Regions from separate parts of the Vibrio sp. nBUS_14 genome, predicted to be linked through region 2. Evidence: predicted binding sites of a transcription regulator. Region 2 holds the regulator's gene; the other holds the start of a gene.
The links. The regulator CRP, encoded in region 2, controls carbon source genes, mostly activating them, when cyclic AMP is high. The targets are predictions, from matches to a motif close to TGTGANNNNNNTCACA.
Positions count from the first base shown of each region.

Region 1: the regulator CRP is predicted to act here: its motif matches at 1,882-1,897, upstream of ACMAZD_RS21315 (NupC/NupG family nucleoside CNT transporter).

Region 1 is NZ_CP179207.1:832,166-835,824, reverse strand. Features, by position in the region: gene ACMAZD_RS21320 (hypothetical protein) at 1-125, opposite strand, end outside; gene ACMAZD_RS21315 (NupC/NupG family nucleoside CNT transporter) at 405-1,613, opposite strand; gene ACMAZD_RS21310 (hypothetical protein) at 2,228-2,704, shown strand; gene ACMAZD_RS21305 (PTS sugar transporter subunit IIB) at 2,989-3,258, shown strand; gene ACMAZD_RS21300 (PTS ascorbate transporter subunit IIC) at 3,269-3,659, shown strand, end outside.
Region 2 is NZ_CP179206.1:3,386,053-3,404,313, forward strand. Features, by position in the region: gene ACMAZD_RS16015 (hydrolase) at 1-701, shown strand, start outside; gene ACMAZD_RS16020 (YheU family protein) at 803-1,015, shown strand; gene ACMAZD_RS16025 (phosphoribulokinase) at 1,093-1,962, shown strand; gene crp (cAMP-activated global transcriptional regulator CRP) at 2,204-2,836, shown strand; gene ACMAZD_RS16035 (DUF1338 domain-containing protein) at 3,041-3,832, opposite strand; gene astD (succinylglutamate-semialdehyde dehydrogenase) at 4,091-5,548, opposite strand; gene astA (arginine N-succinyltransferase) at 5,588-6,607, opposite strand; gene ACMAZD_RS16050 (aspartate aminotransferase family protein) at 6,715-7,926, opposite strand; gene ACMAZD_RS16055 (aminodeoxychorismate/anthranilate synthase component II) at 8,392-8,970, opposite strand; gene ACMAZD_RS16060 (ExeM/NucH family extracellular endonuclease) at 9,159-11,753, opposite strand; gene trpS (tryptophan--tRNA ligase) at 12,138-13,154, opposite strand; gene ACMAZD_RS16070 (phosphoglycolate phosphatase) at 13,331-14,017, opposite strand; gene rpe (ribulose-phosphate 3-epimerase) at 14,137-14,811, opposite strand; gene ACMAZD_RS16080 (Dam family site-specific DNA-(adenine-N6)-methyltransferase) at 15,012-15,860, opposite strand; gene ACMAZD_RS16085 (SPOR domain-containing protein) at 15,930-17,447, opposite strand; gene aroB (3-dehydroquinate synthase) at 17,527-18,261, opposite strand, start outside.

The DNA of each region.
Region 1 (3,659 bases), on a different replicon from region 2:
AAACCAAGATAAGCCTCTTGCGGCCACTGAGAGATACGAAACTGAGTACCACCAGCAATAAGATAAACCATCGCAAACAAGCCGATAAAGGCGGTGATAAGACCGAAGAAGACGCGCATGTTCATGGGGAGACCTTTGATTTATTGGACTTGGTTGCCGTTATTATAAATCGAAACCGAATATTCTTAATCGCAACCTGATGATATTCAAGTATATCGGATAAAACAGGCTCGCTCTATTACTCTTCCGAGTGAGCCTGAAATGCACTAGTAATAATAAGACAAGTGGCTTAAATCCTAATTAACCTAACGAGCAGGCACAAAAAAGCGGACACTCTTCTCACGTTAAATCCGTAAGCAAGATATCCGCTTTTACTGACTTTAAGCGCTTGAACTGAGTCTAGCTTAAAGCAGGATGAAGATACCCGCTAAACAGGCACTCATTAGGTTGGCGAGTGTACCAGCAGCAACGGCTTTTAGGCCTAAGTTTGCTACTTCAGCACGACGCTCTGGTGCCATAACACCAATCGACCCTAATTGAATCGCAATAGAGCCAATGTTAGCAAAGCCACAAAGAGCAAAAGTCACGATTACTTGGCTATGTTCAGATAGCAGCGCTTTGTTCTCAACGAAGTCGATGAAAGCAACAAACTCGTTCATTACGATCTTCTGACCGATATAAGAACCCGCCATTAATACTTCATCACTCGGGATGCCAATCAGCCATGCAAATGGTGAGAACAGGTAACCGAAGATAGCTTGCAGCGTAATGCCCGCAAAACCGAACGTTTCACCTAAGCTTTCTAAGCCTGTGTTAACCATTGCAATCACACTCACGAATGCAATCAACATAGTACCAACGGCTACCGCCACCTTCATACCGTTCATCGCACCACTTGCCAATGCATCGATTACATTGCTTTGGTCAGCTTTATCTAGCTCAATGTGCTCGTAGTCACTTGGCGTACTGCGCTCAGGAACAATGATTTTCGCCATCAGTAAGCTACCTGGAGCCGCCATGAAGCTTGCTGCAATAAGGTATTTAAGTTCAACACCTAATCCTGCATAACCACCAAGCACACTACCCGCAACAGACGCCATACCACCAGCCATTACAGCAAACAGTTCAGAACGAGTCATAGATTTTAAAAACGGACGAATAAGAAGAGGAGACTCACCCTGAGAAAGGAAGATGTTGCCCGTAGCGACCAAAGATTCAGCTTTACTGGTGCCCAGCAGTTTCTGCACGGCTCCACCAAGAACTTGAATCACTTTTTGCATAATGCCTAAGTAATAAAGTGCCGAGATCAAAGCGCTAAAGAAGATGATAATAGGAAGAACGCGAATCGCGAAAATAAAACCATCAGTAGCGAGGTCACCGAAAAGGAAAGCGATACCAGCGTCCGCAAAACCAAGCAGGCTTGAAACACCATTACTCAAACTCGTTAGTGCCAATTGTCCCCATGGGAAATACAACACTAAGGCTGCAAAACCAATTTGAAGTAACAATGCACGAGACACGGTTTTCCAGTTAATAGAAGAGCGACTCTCAGATAACAGACATGCGCAAGCAATCAGTGCAACAACACCGACAAGACCAAATAGAATATTCATAATGTGTCCTAGTAATCCTTAAAGAGTGAACATGAGCCAAACAAATGACATCAAAGGAATAGGACAAAGAACCTCAAGCAAAACGCTACGCGATGAAGGAGCTAACAACGTTAGCGAGTGTGACAACGAGTTGTTCATGTAAAAATTCACCTTATACAAGCAGTGGAACGTAGCTGGTCCGGTCCGTGGGGTCATTCACATATCCATGTGACGGCTTGTATTGGCTAAGCACCGGCTTAAAACCGGAAAAGAAGTATAAACAGTTAAGTGAGACTTTCATCACATTTATTGACGCAAACGGTCGCGCGGTCAAGGATTAAACAAAACGTATTGTTTGTCATCGTTTTCGTGCTTCAAAAACTGTAAACAATCTGTATAAGATTGAATTTAGAATGTTAAGCCCTTAAGCGCATGAGCGTAACCTCTCGGTTAATTCTGTGTGATTATTAGCAGTTTTCTGTGCTCTGCCTCATTTCCCGAGACTTCAAGATTCATCTTAAGTTTAGATGCGTATATACTTTGTATAATCTCACCAAATAATTATCTATAAAATACCAATAGAGCTGATTAGATATAACAGCCATCGGGACTAAGAGAGGAAACACGTGAAGAAAATGGAAGCTCCGCACGATATGAACATTGGAGCTAGATTCAAAACAAATAGACATGGCTATGTGACAGTAGTTGAATATTATAATACCCATACTGTTATCGTCGCGTTTGAAAACACCGGAAATATCCGCGCTATCAGTGCGGCGAAATTACGTATAGGCCAGCTAACCGATCGCTCTGTCGCACCTGAATCAATTATGATTGGAGAAAAGGTTGAATCTGTTAAACACGGAATATTAACCATTACTCAAGTTGAATCTGAAAATATTGTTGTACTGACCAATGTAAATAATGAAGAAATTAGAATGTTATTGCCTGCAGTACAAAAAATGAAAGATAAAACTGAAGACGTAGACAATGAAAATGTTGCTTCGCCAAAACCGACCTCGCTTAGCCAGTTGACGAAAAGAAATAAAAAGACCAAAGACGTTAATAGCATGCTTAAGAAAATGCTTACTGACTACGGTCGATACGATTAATTACTCATTTCTAAAATAAATCATCTAAATATTTATACCCTAACGTAAAAATTAATTAGTCCCCTCCTTTCCCAATAAGATACGTTGCATGTTCGAGTGAAAAGTTAAATTTGATCAAAGTCTCACTCTGGATCTTTACTGTAAACTAACGAGATCTACGTCACAATCTCATTTTAGTTTTGTGATTGAGATCTTATTGAAATCTAAGTACTTCCATTACTATGCTCTCACACAATAAGAGAACGAAGTTTCTCAACCCCTAAAATCCAATTGAGACAAATATTATGAAAAAGATTCTTGTAGTTTGCGGTAACGGCCTTGGTACTTCTCTAATGATGGAAATGGCAGTGAAAGAAGTTGCTAAAAAAATCGGTTTCGAAGCAGAAGTTGATCACGAAGATCTATCATCTGCAGCATCAAGCAATGCGGATATTTGGGTTGCAGCAACAGATGTTGCCAACCAACTAAAAGATGCTGGTAAAGAGAACATCATCAGCCTTAAAAATATTTTTGACAAAGCATCAATTGAAGAACAACTAAAAACTTTCATGTAAGGTCAAAATTATGCAAAACTTTTTCGAGTTCATGCTCGGCTTATTAAAAGAGCCGGCAATCATGGTAGGTTTAATAGCGTTTATTGGCCTTGTCGCACAAAAATCAGATATTTCTACCATTCTTAAAGGCACAATTAAAACCGTGATGGGTTTCCTCATTTTAGGTTTTGGTGCTGGCGCGCTTGTTGGCGCTCTAAATAACTTCTCAGTGGTATTTACTGAAGCATTCGGCGTAAGTGGTGTTATTCCAAATAACGAAGCAATTGTTGCACTAGCACAAGATGCATTCGGTTATGAAATGGCCCTAATTATGTTTTTCGCATTCATTGTGAATATTTTATTGGCTCGTATTACTCCTCTAAAATATATTTTCTTAACGGGTCACCACACAATGTTCATGT
Region 2 (18,261 bases):
TGATGATGCACTTCAGAGGCTGCAGCGGAAAGCCCAATCGCTTGGCTCGCGCTTACCATTCAGGTGAAGTCGAAGATGCGCGCTTTTTCCTAAGACATCTACACGCCCAGTTCCCCAATAACCCTAAGGTAGCGGTTGGTATCTCTTTGGGCGGTAACATGCTGGCGAACTATTTGGCTGAGTACGCGGACGACCCATTGCTGTCGGCGGCGACGATTGTCTCTGCACCTTTTGATCTGGCTTGTTGCTCTAGTCGTATTGAGCGAGGTTTCTCTAAGCTCTATAAAAAGTACCTGCTCAACTCTCTCAAATCTAATGCCTTGAAAAAGATTAAGCTGCTGCAAGAAAAGCTCGGTATCACCGCCGAAACCATTAAGAAGATAGACAAGCTGTATGAGTTTGATGAACGGATTACTGCGCCTCTGCACGGGTTCAAGAATGCTCAGGACTACTATGCCCAATGTTCTGCATTGCCTAAATTGAATCGGATTAAACTGCCCACACAGATCATTCATGCGAAAGACGATCCTTTCATGACCGATGATGTAATTCCAAAATTCGTTCTACCGGACAATATCGATTATCGTCTGTTTCAAAAAGGCGGCCATGTGGGGTTCATTACTGGTAGCACGCTCAAACCAAGGTTTTGGTTAGAAGAAGCATTACCCGCCTACTATGAAAGTATTCAAGATTCGGCATAATGGCGAAGCCTTTGTTAAGGGCTGAGTGGTAGACACACTGATCAACACATCAATAAACCTATTAATGAACATATCCATGAACATAAAAGAGAGAAGTATTTATGATCATCCCATGGCAAGACATCGCACCAGAAACGCTGGAAAACCTCATTAAAGAATTCGTGCTGCGTGAAGGCACAGACTACGGTGACGTAGAGGTTTCACTGCAAAACAAGATTGACCAAGTGAAACATCAATTAGCCTCAAAGGAAGTCAGCATCGTGTTTTCTGAGCTCCATGAAACCGTTGATATTCAAGTCACAAAATGCTTCTAAGCTGCGCTCATACAGGAGCCGTGTTATAGTGGTAAACGATTGCTAACAAGTAAGTTACTCAAAAGACAAGGGTTGTCATGTCCGCTAAACATCCAATTATTGCAGTGACGGGTTCATCTGGAGCCGGCACCACCACTACCTCAGAAGCCTTCCGTAAAATGTTCAATATGATGGACGTGAAGGCAGCTTGGGTTGAAGGGGATAGTTTCCATCGCTTCACTCGACCAGAGATGGATGTCGAGATCCGTAAGGCACGCGAACAAGGTAAGCACATCAGCTACTTTGGTCCACAAGCTAACGATTTTGGCGCATTAGAAGAGTTCTTCCGTCAATACGGTAATGAAGGCACGGGCAAAGTCCGCAGTTATCTACATACCTTCGATGAAGCCGTTCCTTACAACCAAATGCCTGGCACCTTTACGCCATGGCAAGAGATCCCTGAAAACTCGGATGTGATGTTCTATGAAGGCCTTCATGGTGGTGTAGTCGATGGAGACATTAACGTCTCGCAATACGTCGACCTGTTGATCGGCATGGTACCTATCGTAAACTTGGAGTGGATCCAGAAATTCGTTCGTGACACACGCGATCGTGGGCACTCTCGCGAAGCGGTGATGGACTCGATTGTTCGCTCAATGGATGATTACCTTAACTACATTACCCCGCAGTTTTCGCGCACTCATATCAACTTTCAGCGTGTTCCAACCGTAGATACATCGAATCCACTGAACGCCAAAGGGATTCCAAGTTTAGACGAAAGCTTCGTGGTTATACGTTTGCGCGGTATCAAAAACGTCGATTTCCCTTATCTTTTGGCTATGATTGATGGCTCATTTATGTCACGTCATAACACGCTTGTAGTGCCAGGAGGCAAAATGAGTTTTGCTATGGAGCTCATTGTAAGGCCAATCTTGCAACAACTCATCGAAACCGGAAAAATAGGTTAACAAAACGACATTCTGGTTGATTACTTTTCATACCGTGATCATGTGCACAATTTTGCGTAAAAAATCGTAGCTTGGCCACGATTAAAATCAAGAAATAGTACCTGAAAAAGGATACTATTCTTAAACGAGACACAAGATAGCTTGCAGCACTCAACGAGTGCTCTTATCCTAACTGAGTCAATTCAGGCTTAGCTAAAATACGGAAAGCGGCAAGCATACCCTGCAGAGGAAGTGAGATATTATGGTTCTAGGTAAACCTCAAACCGATCCAACATTAGAGTGGTTCCTTTCACACTGTCATATTCATAAGTACCCTTCAAAAAGTACTTTGATTCATGCTGGTGAAAAGGCAGAAACCTTGTACTACATCGTTAAAGGTTCTGTGGCTGTTCTTATTAAAGACGAAGAAGGTAAGGAAATGATTCTTTCTTACCTAAACCAAGGCGACTTCATCGGTGAACTTGGACTTTTCGAAGAAGACCAAGAGCGTACTGCATGGGTTCGTGCAAAATCTCCTTGTGAAGTAGCTGAAATTTCGTTCAAGAAATTCCGTCAACTTATTCAAGTGAACCCAGATATCCTAATGCGCCTTTCAGCGCAAATGGCAAACCGTCTACAAGTAACTAGCCAAAAAGTTGGTGACTTAGCGTTCCTTGACGTAACAGGTCGTATCGCTCAAACGCTACTTAACCTAGCGAAACAGCCAGATGCAATGACTCACCCTGACGGCATGCAAATCAAGATCACTCGTCAAGAGATTGGCCAGATCGTTGGTTGTTCTCGTGAGACAGTAGGACGTATCTTGAAAATGCTTGAAGAGCAGAACCTAATTTCTGCACACGGTAAGACTATCGTGGTATACGGCACTCGTTAATCTCGATTAGCTGAGCCAAAAATTTGAAAGCCACCAAATGCAAATTTGGTGGCTTTTTTGTTTTCCAAGGTCTAGAGAGCAGATACAAGATACAAGATACAAGATACAAGATACGAATGGGACAGTTACTGCTTCCAAGCGCAAACACTTTCGAAGCGAAGCGTAACCGTATCTCTAGGGCAAAGCACATGCTCGTATCTTTCTTTAACCGTTGGTGCTTTCGAAGATCTTATCCGCTGATGCTGCAACGAATCCTGTATAAAGCTCACCATTGGCCATCGCATAACGCTTAGCGAACTCATAGAAACCACCGGGAATCATCTCATTGCCTTCAACAAATGAAACTGGGACTTTGTCTGCCATTGTTGATGATTGCTCTAATAAGACCTCTGGAGAGCCTTTAACCTCACCACCAGACGCATTGACCGTGAAGCCTGACTCGCTCAGGTAATCATTCACTGACTGCACTTCATCAAAAGCGTCGAGTTGATTAACACTCACCGTAAAGTGGTTTGCACCGTAACCATGAGCTGCGAGCCAAGAAGCGTATTCACTCTCTTTTGCTAGCACTTGGAAATCTGCGAAATTCAAATCCCAAAGACGACCACCAAACAAGAATTCATGGCCTTGAAGCTTACTTGCGTCAACTTGCTCAACCAACTTAGCAACAATCTGTTGCAGATCACTTGAACACTCTTCTACTTTCAACTCACTAATGAACACTTTTGGTTGGTTTGGATCTGGGTGCTCGTAGTGCTTAGCCACTAGCTTCTTGCTCTCAAATAAGTAATCGCCACACGCCTTGTAACCTAACTCAAAGAAAGGTTTAGCCAATGTTTCAATACCTAGCGGTGCAACATTGAAAGTACGCAGTGCAATGTGATCATTAATCAGAGCTTCGTCTTCTTTCAGCAAGTGATGCACTTTCTCAGCCGATGGACACAGCCTGTGAATATAATCGTCCCATAGTGATTTAAAGAGTAGATCGGGCGTCATGGTGACTCCTTGTTAGAGGTTCTAGCAAGCTAGTAATTTGGATTAGAAAGGAAGAGGCTGGACATAGAGTCAGCAGCCATCAGCCTGTGACATACTTGTTCTATTATTATCTACCGCCCAATCGAGGTGTCGGACGTGGGTGAAAAGAGGAAGCGATAACACCGCTTCCTTATTACACAATTAACCAATGAATCTGTTATTCATGAACCTAGAGCTCATAAGCTTGTGATTCATCAAGTTATAGCTTAAAAGCCAAAACTACAGCTCAATACCAGGGCTAAACGTAGCTGGCAGTTGAGTTTCACCACCTTCCATTGACGCCATTGGGTAAGCACAGTAGTCCGCCGCGTAGTAAGCACTTGGGCGTAGGTTGCCTGAAGCACCCGGGCCGCCAAATGGTGCATCACCACTTGCGCCTGTTAGCTGGCGATTACGATTAACAATACCCGCACGGATATGATCAACGAAGTATTCCCACTCTGAATCGTCTGTTGATACTAAACCGGCAGACAAACCAAAGCGCGTGTCATTAGCCAATTCAACCGCTTGCTCTAGCGATTGATAACGAACCACTTGCAGCAATGGGCCGAAGTACTCTTCATCTGGCAACTCAGCAATGTTGGTTGCATCGATAATACCCGGAGAAACAAACGCCGCTTCGCCCGCTTTTGCTTCGACTAGGCTTACACCACCTAGTGATTGCAGATTAGCTTGCGCGTCCAGAATGAACTTAGCTGCCGCTTCAGAGATTTGTGGGCCCATGAAGGGTGCGGGCTCAGCGAATGGCTGCTCAACACGAATCTTCAAGGTAGCCGCAACGAGCTTATCGAGCAATTGATCGCCCTTCTCGCCAACAGGAACATACAAACGACGAGCACATGTACAACGTTGACCCGCACTGATGAAAGCCGATTGAATGATGGTATAAACCGTCGCGTCAGCATCACCAAACTGGTCACTGATCACCATCGGGTTGTTGCCACCCATCTCTAGCGCCAGCATCTTGCCCGGTTGACCTGCGAATTGACGGTGAAGGATATGACCGGTATTAGCACTACCCGTGAATAGCACGCCATCAAGACCTTTAGCATCGGCTAGTGCAATACCTGTCTCTTTCGCGCCTTGCACTAGATTGATCACACCAGCAGGAAGGCCAGCTTCTTGCCATAGCTTCATCGCAAACTCACCCGTCCAAGGTGTCTGCTCTGACGGCTTAAATACCACGGTATTACCCGATAATAGAGCTGGAACAATATGACCGTTTGGTAGGTGACCAGGGAAGTTATAAGGGCCAAATACCGCCATTACACCTAATGGACGATGGCGCAATACGATTTGGTTACCTGCCGCTTCACGCGAAGCTTCGCCCGTACGTTCGTGGTAAGCACGAATAGAGATAGCGATCTTACCCGCCATTGCGCCCGCTTCAGTGCGAGTTTCCCAAATCGGTTTACCCGTCTCTTTTGCAATAATCTGTGCAATCTCTTCGCTGTTCTCTTTTACCTTCTCAGCAAAGTTCAACACGACCGCTTCACGCTCAGCAAAGCTCAGTTTTTTCCAAACTAAGAACGCGTCACGAGCCGCTGTTACTGCAGATTCAACCTGCGCTGGTGTTGCACTATCGCCTTGCCACACGACTTCATTATTGTATGGACTTACTGATGTCATGGCATCGCCTTGACCTGCCACCCACTGTCCTGCTATCCACTGAGTCATACTTCTATCCTTAAAATCTTCGACAGATAATCGCCGCTCTTATTGAGCCAACATGCGAACGAATTCGCCTTCTTTTACTTCAAGAGCGCTTGCTACTTCAGATGATAAAATCACTGTGTCGCTTGCTTGGTCATACGCGCCTTTCGCGGCTACTGCGCGGAAGTTCTCAAACGAGGTATTACCAATTAGGAAGTCTTTAGAGCTGGAGTGCTCTGCAATTTTCACCTGAGCTCGAATCGCATGACGCACTGATTCAATGTTTCTTAAATCACACTCAACCGTTGGGCCTGCATCAAAGATGTCGACATAACCGCGGTTAGTGAAACCTTCACGTTCCAACAACTTAAGTGCTGGGCGTGTATTATCATGTACCTCTCCAATCACCGCCTGAGCCTCTTTGCTCAGTAGGTTCACGTAGATAGGCAGCTTCGGCATTAGGTCAGCAATAAAGCCTTTCTTACCGATACCGGTTAGGTAATCTGCAAGCGTGAAATCAATTGAGAAGAAGTGCTCTTGCAGCCATTGCCAGAAAGGTGAGTTACCTTCCGCATCCGATACACCACGCATCTCAGCAAAAATCGTTTTCGAGAAACGCTCTGGGTGCTCAGACATGATCAGGAAGCGACACTTCGACATCAAACGACCATTCAATCCACCACGGAAAGCTGGGCGCAAGAACAGTGTGCAGATCTCACTGCATCCTGTGTAGTTATTACCGAAAGTCAGTAACTTCACGACGTTATTCACGCCAAGCTTTTGCGATGAGTGAACCACTTTGCTGATGTGGTAAGAGTAAAACGGAACATCCCAGCCAATTGAGGCTTCGATGCCTGTCGTGCCAGCGACTTCTTCCGTTTCAGTGTCGAAGCCAACCATTAGGTAGCCTTCATCACCAGGTTCAGTCACGTCTTGCTTAGCAAAGCTGTATTCAGAATGAGTAATTCGGTTGGTTAACAGTTCTTCGTTAACCGGAAGAGATGTGAATCCGTGACCAGATTCAACCGCGCAAGTATGCAGCGCATCGTAATCAGATAATTTTATTGGGCGAACAACTAGCATCAATATTCCCTCCAGATGCAAAACAGGCCCAAAACCAGAAGCTTGGGCCTTTAGCAGTACGTCATGGGATCGCTCTAATGGCGATCATTCCTATGACGCCGCTCAGGCTAAACTAACGTAGCGATTGCTTTGTCTAGTTTTGATAAACCTTCTTCAATTTCTTGCGTAGTGATAACCAGTGATGGTGTGAAACGAACCACGTTTACACCCGCAACCAGTACCATCAAGCCTTGTTCGCCTGCTGCTACTAACACATCACGAGCACGACCTTGCCATGCTTCATTAAGCGCAGCGCCTAATAATAGGCCTTTACCGCGAACTTCACTGAATATTTGGTATTTGTCGTTAATCTTAGCTAAACCATCACGGAACATAGCTTCACGTTCTTTCACACCAGCCAACGTTTCAGGTTGGCTTACTACGTCAACAACTGCTTCTGCAACGGCACACGCTAGTGGGTTACCACCGTAAGTAGAACCGTGCGTACCCACTTTTAGGTGTGTCGCCAGTTCAGACGTTGTTAGCATTGCACCGATAGGGAAACCGCCACCTAGTGATTTCGCTGTGCTTAGGATATCAGGTGTCACACCTAGACCTTGGTAAGCGTAAAAGTTACCCGTACGGCCATTACCCGTTTGCACTTCATCAAAGATAAGCAGCGCATTGTGTTTGTCACACAGCTCACGAACCGTGTTCACGAACTCTGATGTTGGAGAAATGATACCGCCCTCGCCTTGCAGAGGTTCCATCATGATTGCACATGTGCGATCTGAGATGTGCGCTTCTAGCGCTGCAATATCGTTGTAAGGCAGGTGAGTTACATCGCCCGGTTTAGGACCGAAGCCATCAGAGTAAGCCTCTTGACCACCGACCGTTACGGTAAAGAAAGTACGACCGTGGAAACCTTGTTTGAATGCAATGATTTCAGATTTCTCAGGACCGTGAACATCTGCTGCCCAACGACGAGCTAGCTTCAATGCGGCTTCGTTCGCTTCTGCACCAGAGTTGGCAAAGAATACTTTTTCTGCAAAACATACGTCTGTTAGCTTCTTCGCTAGACGCAATGCAGGTTCATTGGTCATTACATTACTTAAATGCCAAATCTTGTTTGCTTGCTCAGTAACTGCGTTAACCATTGCTGGGTGACAGTGACCCAAACAGCTCACAGCGATACCACCAGCAAAGTCGATATACTCTCGGCCTTGTTGGTCCCAAACGCGTGCGCCTTCCCCTTTTACTGGGATCATTTCCATGGGGTTATAACAAGGTACCATCACCTCATTAAACAGACTACGTTCTACTTTTTTTTCCACTGTCATCGTACATTCCTTCTCGATACCGCAAGCTTCGCAAATAAGCGTACTGGTTCATAAGTGAGACAAAGATATTTTCTCTCGCCATAATCCCGCTGCAGCATTATATTTACATTTAATTAACGTTTTCAATAGTGGATTATTCTTTAGCCATCCCTAACAGCCAGCTAAACGTCACTACCCATGACTATTTATGCATCAATTAATCTGTTTTATGAAGCTTTTTCTACCTAAACGCATAACCAGTAATAGCAAAGCCTTACTGGCATTGCGGTATATAGGGTTCGAGACGAAATAAGGCGAATAATTTTGCATAGGCTAAAAACTTAGCCTGAAGAGAGAGAAATGTTATAAAAAGTGATCGGCGTCAGAGGAGTAAGAGACGCGTAGCGCCCGAATTTAAACGCTTAACGAATAGGCTAACAGGTTCAACTGGCTTATTTAGACGCAGAAAGAGTCAAATTTAAACACTCAACGCGCTAAGAAGTTAGCGAGAAGCTGGTGTCCTTGCTCTGTTTTAATCGACTCAGGGTGAAATTGCACGGCATCTATCGGCAAGGTTTTGTGTTGATAACCCATGATCTCATCCATACTGCCATCTTCAAATTCCGTCCAAGACGTCAGTTCAAAGCAGTCAGGCAGCGTGCCATTTTTCACCACTAGAGAATGGTAACGTGTCACGGTTAGAGGGTTATTAAGCCCTTGAAAAACACTCTTGCCATTGTGGCGTATTGGAGAGGTTTTACCATGCATCACTTGTCTGGCTCGCACTACTTCACCACCAAACACTTGAGCAATGGCTTGATGACCAAGACACACACCTAAAATAGGCAGCTTGCTAACGAAGTGTTCAATGACTTGCAGAGAGATTCCCGCATCATCTGGCGTACAAGGGCCTGGCGAGATAACAAGATGGCTAGGATTTAACGCTTCAATACCCGCAATATCAATCTCATCGTTGCGAACAACTTTCACAGTGACCCCTAACTCACAGAAATACTGATACAAGTTATAGGTAAAAGAGTCATAGTTATCGATGATAAGTAACATGGGTCGAAATCGTTTGCTAAATACTAAATGATTGGGAGATATAGGGGCGGTATTGTGCAATACCCATGGCGAAAGGCAAGTGGAAACTGCAATTCGCTAATAATTAAGGCCAACCTAAGTTGACCTTAATTGTTTACAGATAACTGTCAATTACCTGAATCAGGTAGCTTGCATGGTTAACGATGTCGCTACTTACGACGACGCCACATTGCTAAGCCAAACAATGACATCAGTGCACCGAAGCCAAATGAACCGCCCACTCGCAGTTCAAGAACCGCAGGATCATGATCCGATGAACGGAAGTGATCTTGGTACTTAGGTAGGTCACCTTTGAACTCTTCGTTGTAGTCAAACAACGTCGACTCACCACCATTGATGTGCCAATCGGTCGCATCGACAACCCTATCTTTAAGGCTGTCACTGATCAACAAATGATCCAAGGCACCAACTTCATCATTGTATGAGTAGCTCCAGCTGTCTGGGTGCTTTTGAGCCACAGCATTAATGTAGCCGTAGTTTTTAGTAATCACCGCACCGCTGTCACCAAACTGCTCAACGCCGTCAATGTAAGTGTTACGCGCCGCTTTGATTTGCTTGCCGTATTTCTCTTCAGAGTAATCCGTCAGTACCAACATTGGATCTTCCATGCCGTATGAGTTCATATCACCCAGAATCACTTTATGGCCTTTGATGCCGTCTAGCGCTTCACCCAGTGCAACCGCAGCTGCCACACGGAAGTTCTCACATGAACCTTGCTTGTCGGCATCAACGCCACCTTGACCACCCTGCTCAACCGGCGCTGCATCTTCCCAACACTTAGAACCTTTCGATTTGAAGTGGTTGATCGCTACGGTGAGTTTCTCTTTGGTGCCTTTAACTTTAAAGGTTGGCGCCAATGAGTCGCGTTGGTAGTTTTTACCGTCTTCAATCACCTTGCCAGAATCGTCTAACACTTCTGGGGCTTGTTGACTTGGCATCGCGATAACACGGCTGTCTTTAAGCTTAACCACCTTCTTACGGTAGATAACGCCCGTTGTAATCACGTCAGTGCCGATCGAGTCCATCTCGTCGGTTACTCCATCCTCATTTGAATCGACAGCCACAAAGGTATAGCGGTCTTTCTTACGCTCAATACGATCGTTCAGTTGATTCACAAGCTGTTGAATTGCCGAACCTTCACCAAAGCCGTTGTTCTCAATTTCCATCAAACCAATGATGTCAGCGTCTAAGCGAAGAATCGCGTTCACAATCTTCTCTTGCTGCATCTCAAACTCAGTCATGGTATTCGCGCCACGATTGTTACCATGTTGATTCGCGTCGCCACCAAAAGGAGAGTTAAAGTAGTTCAAGACATTAAAGGTCGCGATACGCAGGTCGCCTTCATCCATATCAGGTTTGCCGGTACGTGGGTCATTACGTACAAAGTTTTCAGCCGAGATCTGGTTAGTTGTCACTAAGCGATACTCGCCGTAGCTGTAGGTCAGCACGCCTTCTAGGCCAACGATGGTGTCATCTATACGGATGTAGTCTTCCGTCGAGCCATCTTGGTCAATATCAGTACGGCCAAAATCTGAATAGAAAGGAACTTGTCCATCACCCGCTTTTTGATCGGTTTCAACGAAAAGACGACGGTCTGCGTTATCTTCCATTTGTTGTTTCGCGTCTTCAGAACCTGCTGCGAAAAGCTGGTTAGGTTGCATGTTAATACGCTCATGGGCCAGTACCATATTGTTACGACGACCTGCGTAGTCATAACCAAAGGTACGAGTGACACGCATATCAAGCGCTTCTGTTGTTTTCACCAACATGCCTTCATAGCGTTCAAGCGTTGCAGCGAAGTTTTCATCACTGTCTAGAGCTTCAATCGCCGTTGCTTCAGGCGCTTCTTGTTCGCCCTGTTTTAGCCATTGGTTGTTTTCAACTTTAAGCTGAGTATGGCCGTAGTATTCTTGAACCTTACCTTTCACACACACTACATCGCCCGCAGCCAGTTCTGAGCTCGATTGATTCGTATAGATAAATAGACCTTCAGAAGTGCTTGAATTGAAGTCATCCTCAAGTGCTTGCAGGTAGAAGCCTTTGGTTATGCCCGTTGTCACGGCACTCACAACACCTTTTAAGAAGTACTCATCGTCAGTGATGTACGGGTAGCCATCAATGAACGGTGATGTTAGGCCCTCGCCTTGGATCTCTTGAATGGTTGTGAATACTGGATCAGAGCCATCTTGTGTACAAGTGAACGCTTCTGGTAGTTCAACAATGTCTAGTGAACCTAGCCCTTCAATACTGTCTTTTGGTAACGATACCCATTGTGAAGCATCGAATGTTGCCGAAGGGATTTGTGTCGCTCGAACCAAAGTAACATCTTTACCCCAATCCACATCGCCCATTAAACCAACAACATCATGTACCGAACCATCTGAATTCAAGATAGCTAGCGGGTCGTCACCGTTATGATTAGCGATAGAAGCATTAATGATGTCAGCTTTAGCTTTAATCTCATCACTCGCACTAGAATGCGCGACCACAAGTACTCCACCGGGCGCTAAAACGTGGCCATCTAAAGGTAAAGTGGCGCCCCATAATCCGTTGCCATTCGCAGACTTCGCCAGCGAGTAACCATCTAAATTCATGCTGCTATCGCCGTTATTAGCAATCTCAACCGCTTTGTTGTAGCTGCCGCCTTCCACATATTGTGAAATAAACAAATCAGCGTGTGCACTTGCTGTTAGCAAGCTACCAATTGCCACTGCTAGCAATGAAGGTTTGTGTAAAAGAGCCATCCGTTTCACCTGAGTTCATCGATTTATAATTACTGCCGTCTATGGACAGTCATGTATTTTGTGGTAACTATCAGGTTTATTTATGAAAGGAATAAGTCAGTTAGCAAGAAAATGAGGAACTTATCACTTAATAATCATCAATTGTTTGGCACGTTATGTATTTCCAACATATATAGAAACGAGTTCAATTTTATAAAGCTTGAGAGCTGTGAATAAGATCAATAACACAGCATTAATAAATTAAATGTGTTAAACGGAAATGTATAAATTCTCAATTCAAACAAGGTTTTTGGGGCAAGTTCAAATAAGACGGGCACTAAAAAGCCCAAAGTAAACAAAGTCTACTTTGGGCTCAAATTCTCAAACGAGTTGTTTTAGTTCACTCTAAGGGCGAGTAACAAAACCTACCGCTTCGTATGCTTTTTTCAGAGTCACTGCAGCACGCTCAGACGCTTTTTCAGCACCCGCTTTCATTACTGCGTCCATGTAAGCACGATCAGCACGGATACGGTGGTATTCAGATTGAATCGGCTCAAGCATCTCAACCAATGCTGCGCCTACATCTTTCTTAAATGGACCGTACATTTCAACGCCTTGGTATTGCGCTTCGATCTCTTCAAACGTTTTACCCGTCGCCGCAGAGTACAGACCCATTAGGTTAGAGATACCCGCTTTGTTTTCCCAATCGTGAGCAATACGTGGTGGTGTTTCTGCATCCGTTTGCGCTTTGTTGATCTTCTTGATAATCGACTTAGGCTCTTCTAGCAGAGTAATCACGTTCTTACGGTTATCGTCCGACTTAGACATCTTCTTAGTCGCGTCTTGCAGGCTCATTACACGTGCATTCACTGTTGGAATGTAAGGTTCTGGCACTTGGAAGATTGGCGTTTCAGGGCCGTAAATGTTGTTGAAACGAGTTGCGATATCACGCGCGAGCTCTAGGTGTTGTTTCTGGTCGCTACCTACAGGCACTTGATGTGCACCGTAAAGCAGGATATCTGCGGCCATTAACACTGGGTAGTCGTATAAACCTACGTTTACGTCGTTTGAGTGACGTGCAGACTTATCTTTAAACTGAGTCATACGGCTCAGCTCACCCATTTGTGTGTAACAGTTAAGAAGCCAACCAAGTTGAGCATGCTCTGGTACGTGTGACTGAACAAATAGCGTGCTCTTCTTTGGATCAACACCGACGGCAAGACAGATTGCTAGTGCGTCTAGAGTCGCTTCATGCAGTGCTTTCGGGTCTTGGCGAACCGTAATTGCGTGAAGGTCTACAACACAGTATTGGCAATCGTAATCATCTTGCATCTGTTGCCATTGACGTAGAGCACCCAAGTAGTTACCGATACTTAGTTCACCAGATGGTTGAACACCACTCAATACGATGGGCTTGCTCATGGTTTTAATTCCTTTGCTTATTCGCTTAGCGTCTTAACAACTCAGTTTTTAATAACTTCGTCAAAACATAGCTTCTTAACTTTAAAATAGAAAAGCCGCACAGCTCTTCTGTACGGCTCATCCAGTGTACTCATTGATAAGTATTTTGCTAGTAGGTTAGCTAACTTTTGTCCGCTTTATGCTGAAACTAGAACGACATCTAGTAATTGCGCGACGTTATCCGCAACATAGTCAGGGTTTGATGCTGAAATAGGCTCACCGTGGTTGTAGCCGTAAGTCAGACCAAACGAGTGACAGCCTGCATTCTTAGCGGCTTTGATGTCGTTGCTTGAATCGCCAACCATTAGCATCTCGTCAGCCTTAACATTGTGCTTTTCTAGCAACCAATTCAGCGCCACTGGGTTCGGCTTTTTCTCTGGGAAAGAGTCGCCGCCCAACACATCAACAAAGTACTTATCGATACCGTGCTGCGCCAGAACGTCTGGTACAAATTTCGATGGCTTGTTGGTAACAAGTGCCATAGTGAAACCCGCTTTGTCTAGCTCTGCTAGCGTCTCTTTAACCGATGGATAAAGGTGACTTAGTTTGTGGCCGCCCTGCTCGTAGAAATCATCAAACAGGATACGCGCTTTCTTTAGCAGCTCAGGCTCTAGGCTTGGATCTACGGTAAGGTTGCGGCTCAGTGAGCGTCCGATAAGAACATCAGCACCATTACCCACATAGTCGCGAACTTGTTCTTCACTTACTGAAGAAAAACCCAGTTCCTGACAAGCTTGGTCAGCGGCGACAGCCAAATCAGGCACGCTATCTAACAAGGTTCCATCCAAATCAAAGGCGATCAGTTTTATTGAGCTTAATGACATCTTACTTTCCTATTTATAATTGTCGTCTTATGAGTTGAGCTATAAGACGTAAAAAAGGGGCCAATGAGCCCCTTAATCTAAATTTTTTGATTTTAGGTCAACAGACCTTAGTTCTACTTTTATGCGTTAACTTTTGCAAGCTCTGCACGCATCTCATCAATCACTTCTTTATAATCCGGTTGATTGAAGATAGCGGAGCCTGCAACGAACATATCTGCGCCCGCTTCTGCGATTTCACGGATGTTATCAACCTTCACGCCGCCATCAATCTCAAGGCGGATATCACGGCCAGATTCGTCAATAAGTTTACGTACAGCGCGTAGCTTATCAAGCGTGTGTGGTATGAAAGATTGACCGCCAAAGCCAGGGTTCACTGACATCAGTAGAATCATGTCGACTTTGTCTAGGATGTAATCAAGGCAAGAAAGTGGCGTTGCTGGGTTAAGTACTACACCCGCTTTACAGCCGTGCTCTTTGATTAGCTGCAGAGTACGATCAACGTGCTCAGAGGCTTCAACATGGAAGGTAATCATTGATGCGCCGGCTTTAGCAAACTCAGGCACGATGCTATCTACAGGCTTAACCATTAGGTGAACATCGATAGGAGCAGTAATACCGTAGTCGCGCAGCGCTTTACAGATAGGTGCGCCAAAAGTCAGGTTAGGTACGTAGTGGTTGTCCATCACATCGAAGTGCACAACATCAGCACCGGCTGCGAGTACTTTCTCTACATCTTCACCAAGACGAGCAAAATCTGCAGACAAAATCGATGGAGCGATTAGAAAATCTTTCATACCAAACCTCTTAAGAGTGAGTAAATTGCGAATATCACCGCCTTGCTGACCTCTCATATACAAATACAAGACTCAATCCCAAGGCTATTTGGTGTGCAATTCTACCTAAGCACCTAAGCAGATCCTAGCAGTTCGAAAGATTAGTTTATGAAAGTACCCGTTAGACACTTAATTTAATGAGTTCGAGGGTTATGCTGACCCTACAATTCTGCTGAAGCGTGTTGCTGGTTTTTCTCTTTATGAAAAAGTGCCAGTAGCTCATCGACTTTATTGCGCCCTGCGCCATTACGGCTAATGGTACGTTTAACCTTGACCACGTTCAGTTCTGCACCATGGTATAAGCGGCGCGTTAAGGTGGTGTCATGGTTTGAGATCAAGACAGGGATACCTCGCTCCATTGCCGCTCTTTCTGCAACATCAGCCAAGGCTGCTTGGTCATCTAAGCTGAAGCCATTACCCGCATAAGAGGTAAAGTTAGCGGTGCTAGACAATGGCGCATAAGGAGGATCACAATAAACCACACAGCCTTTACGGGCGCGGCTAAAAGTCTCACTGTAGCCTTCACAAACAAACGTCGCTTTTTTCGCTTTCTCAGAGAAAAACTCAAGCTCAGCTTCTGGGAAGTAAGGTTTTTTGTAAGAACCAAACGGAACGTTAAAACCACCTTTCTTGTTGTATCGACACAGGCCATTGAAGCCGAATCGGTTCATATACAAGAAAGCAAGCGAGCGATACATGACATTGTCGGTGCCATTGAACTCAGCTCGAATATCTAAAAAGACTTCTTTACGATTATTCTCAGGACAGAACCAGCGCTTCGCTTCAGATATGTAGGTTTCAGGGTCAGTTTTAAGAAGGTTGTACAAGTTGATAAGATCGGGATTGATATCCGCTAGCAAGTACTGTTCAAAATCAGTATTCAAAAACACCGAGCCGGCACCGACAAACGGTTCTACCAATTTTCGAGCAGGTGGCAGGTGACGCTGGATGTCTTCAACTAGGCCATATTTACCACCAGCCCATTTTAGAAAGGCACGCTGCTTTTTCATTTACTGCTCTATCTATCAACTCAAAAATAAGGCTGCGGAATGTAACATATTTTGAGGCTAAGCTCAGGGTTATTTCGCACGTTCTATCTCTCGATGCACTTGATTCATCGATTTTGCCCAAGGTTCCAACTGTTGAAGTGGTTTTGATAAAGCACTTACCGCGTCTCGCGCCACTTGAATCGTCGGGTAATCTTGATAAGTGATGATAAACCACTTGGTGTCATTACGAAGTGTCGGGTAAATACGAACCTTGCCCTCAACTTCATATTTTTCAATAAAAGACTGAACATCTTCTAATGACGTCATCGCGCTCAACTGTAAGGTGTAAGCGCGTGGCGAGATAGCTTGTAACTCTTCGCGAGCAAATGAGAAGGTGATCTTTTTCGTCGGCGGTGTTGATTCCGTGAGGTCAGCATCTTCATCAACCGAAGCTTGTGACTCATTTTTCGCCGCATCAGGTTGCGAGCTAACCTCTACACCTGTGTTTTCTTCAACGGCAGCATCAATCGCACTGGTATCGGCACTTTTCGGCTTATCATCCAGTAACGCATCAACCACATCAGAGGTAATAACCACGCGCTGCTGCTCTTGTTTCACCTCGCCAACACTGGCTGTACCTTCCACGACAACCGGTGGTAAAGATGAACTGTCATCGTCAGCACCTTGGTAGCTCATGTCACTATCAGCTTCAGAATCAACCGAGCCGTCGATTCCAGTTTGTTCTGTGCCACTTTCCACTTCAACCGTCGGGATAGCGGTCTGTTCTATCGGTACAATAAGAGACTGCGCTTTATCATCAGGGGTTGGCTGACTGAACATCCACCAGTAACCGCCGCCGATAACAACCAACAATAACGCCACCAAAATCGCGATATTGATAGGTGAACCAATAATTGAGCGAATAATAATCCTTTTTTCCACTTTCAATTCTCCTAAGGCCATTAACTCACCGGGCAAAGGTTGCGCTTTATTAAACGCACGTCGCACACGAGCTTCAGACTCATCATCAACATATCGAATCACCAGTGATTCAAAGAAATGTTCAGCTTCGGGTTGGGATAGGTTATCGATTTCTAGACCGATAGGCTTGTGTTGTTGACCGTAGCTCAGACGTGTTAACAGCGGGTCTAAATGGTCAGGTTCCGAGAAGAGAACGATATTGATCGTCCATTGAGGATTAGATTGAGCCTCAAGTACCAGCATCCACAGTTCGGAGACCAAGAGCTCTGAGAGTCGGTGGGCATCATCGATAACGATAACCACATGACACGAATCTCCATCCAGTAACCGTGCAAGGCTATCTGATAAAGAGTCATGTTGATTAAAGAGTGGATCAGAAACGATCTGGTTAAGAATTAGAGCTCGGTGTTGCTGATCATCTTGGCTTGGGTGACAAAGCAGTAAACACTGATTCTTTTCTGTCGACCACGCCTCTAGATAACGCTGAGCTAACCATGAACGGCCAGAGCCAGTTTTACCAGCGACCGTGATTAGGTTTGAGCCAAAGTTAGTCAAAAGCTGCAAGCGTTCTAATAGCTCAACTTGAGATTCTAACTCTAACACTCTTAATTCATGAGCCAAACTCATTGAGGATCCCTACTGATAAAATCGATCAGTAAAACGCTTCAGTTGCCTAGGGGTTAACTAGACAACATCACAACCAAATTTAAAGAGTACGGCAGAAATCAATCGCTTGTTTAATGATGTCTTGAGGCACATCAGCGACCACTTCAGCAGTACCAACACTTGTTGGCAATACCAAACGTAACTGACCAGACAGCACTTTTTTATCGCGCATCATATGCTTCATAAAGTCTTCAAAAGACATGCTTTCTGGCGTATGGATTGGCAGTTTCGCATTCTTGAGTATAGAAATAATTCGCTCAAGCTGCTGCTGGGAGATCAGTCCCTGTAATTGAGCCGTTTTGGCTGCCATTACAGTCCCTGAAGACACAGCTTCACCATGTAGCCAATTACCATAGCCTAGTTCTGCTTCAATCGCATGACCAAATGTATGACCTAGGTTCAATAACGCTCTGATTCCTGACTCTTTTTCATCGATAGCAACCACTTCAGCCTTAATTGCACAGCAACGAGCAATTGCGGTGATCAGTGCTTGTTCATCAAGTTGATAAAGTTTCTCTAGATTCAGTTCCAACCAATCAAAGAAGGTTTCATCATAGATGATGCCGTATTTGATGACCTCAGCAATACCCGCTGCAAACTCACGCTCAGGAAGCGTTGATAAACAGTTTGTATCGATGATGACAGATTTTGGTTGATAGAAAGCGCCGATCATATTCTTGCCAAGGGGATGGTTCACTGCGGTTTTACCACCTACAGAGGAATCCACTTGAGAAAGAAGGGTCGTCGGGATCTGAATGAAATCAATACCGCGTTG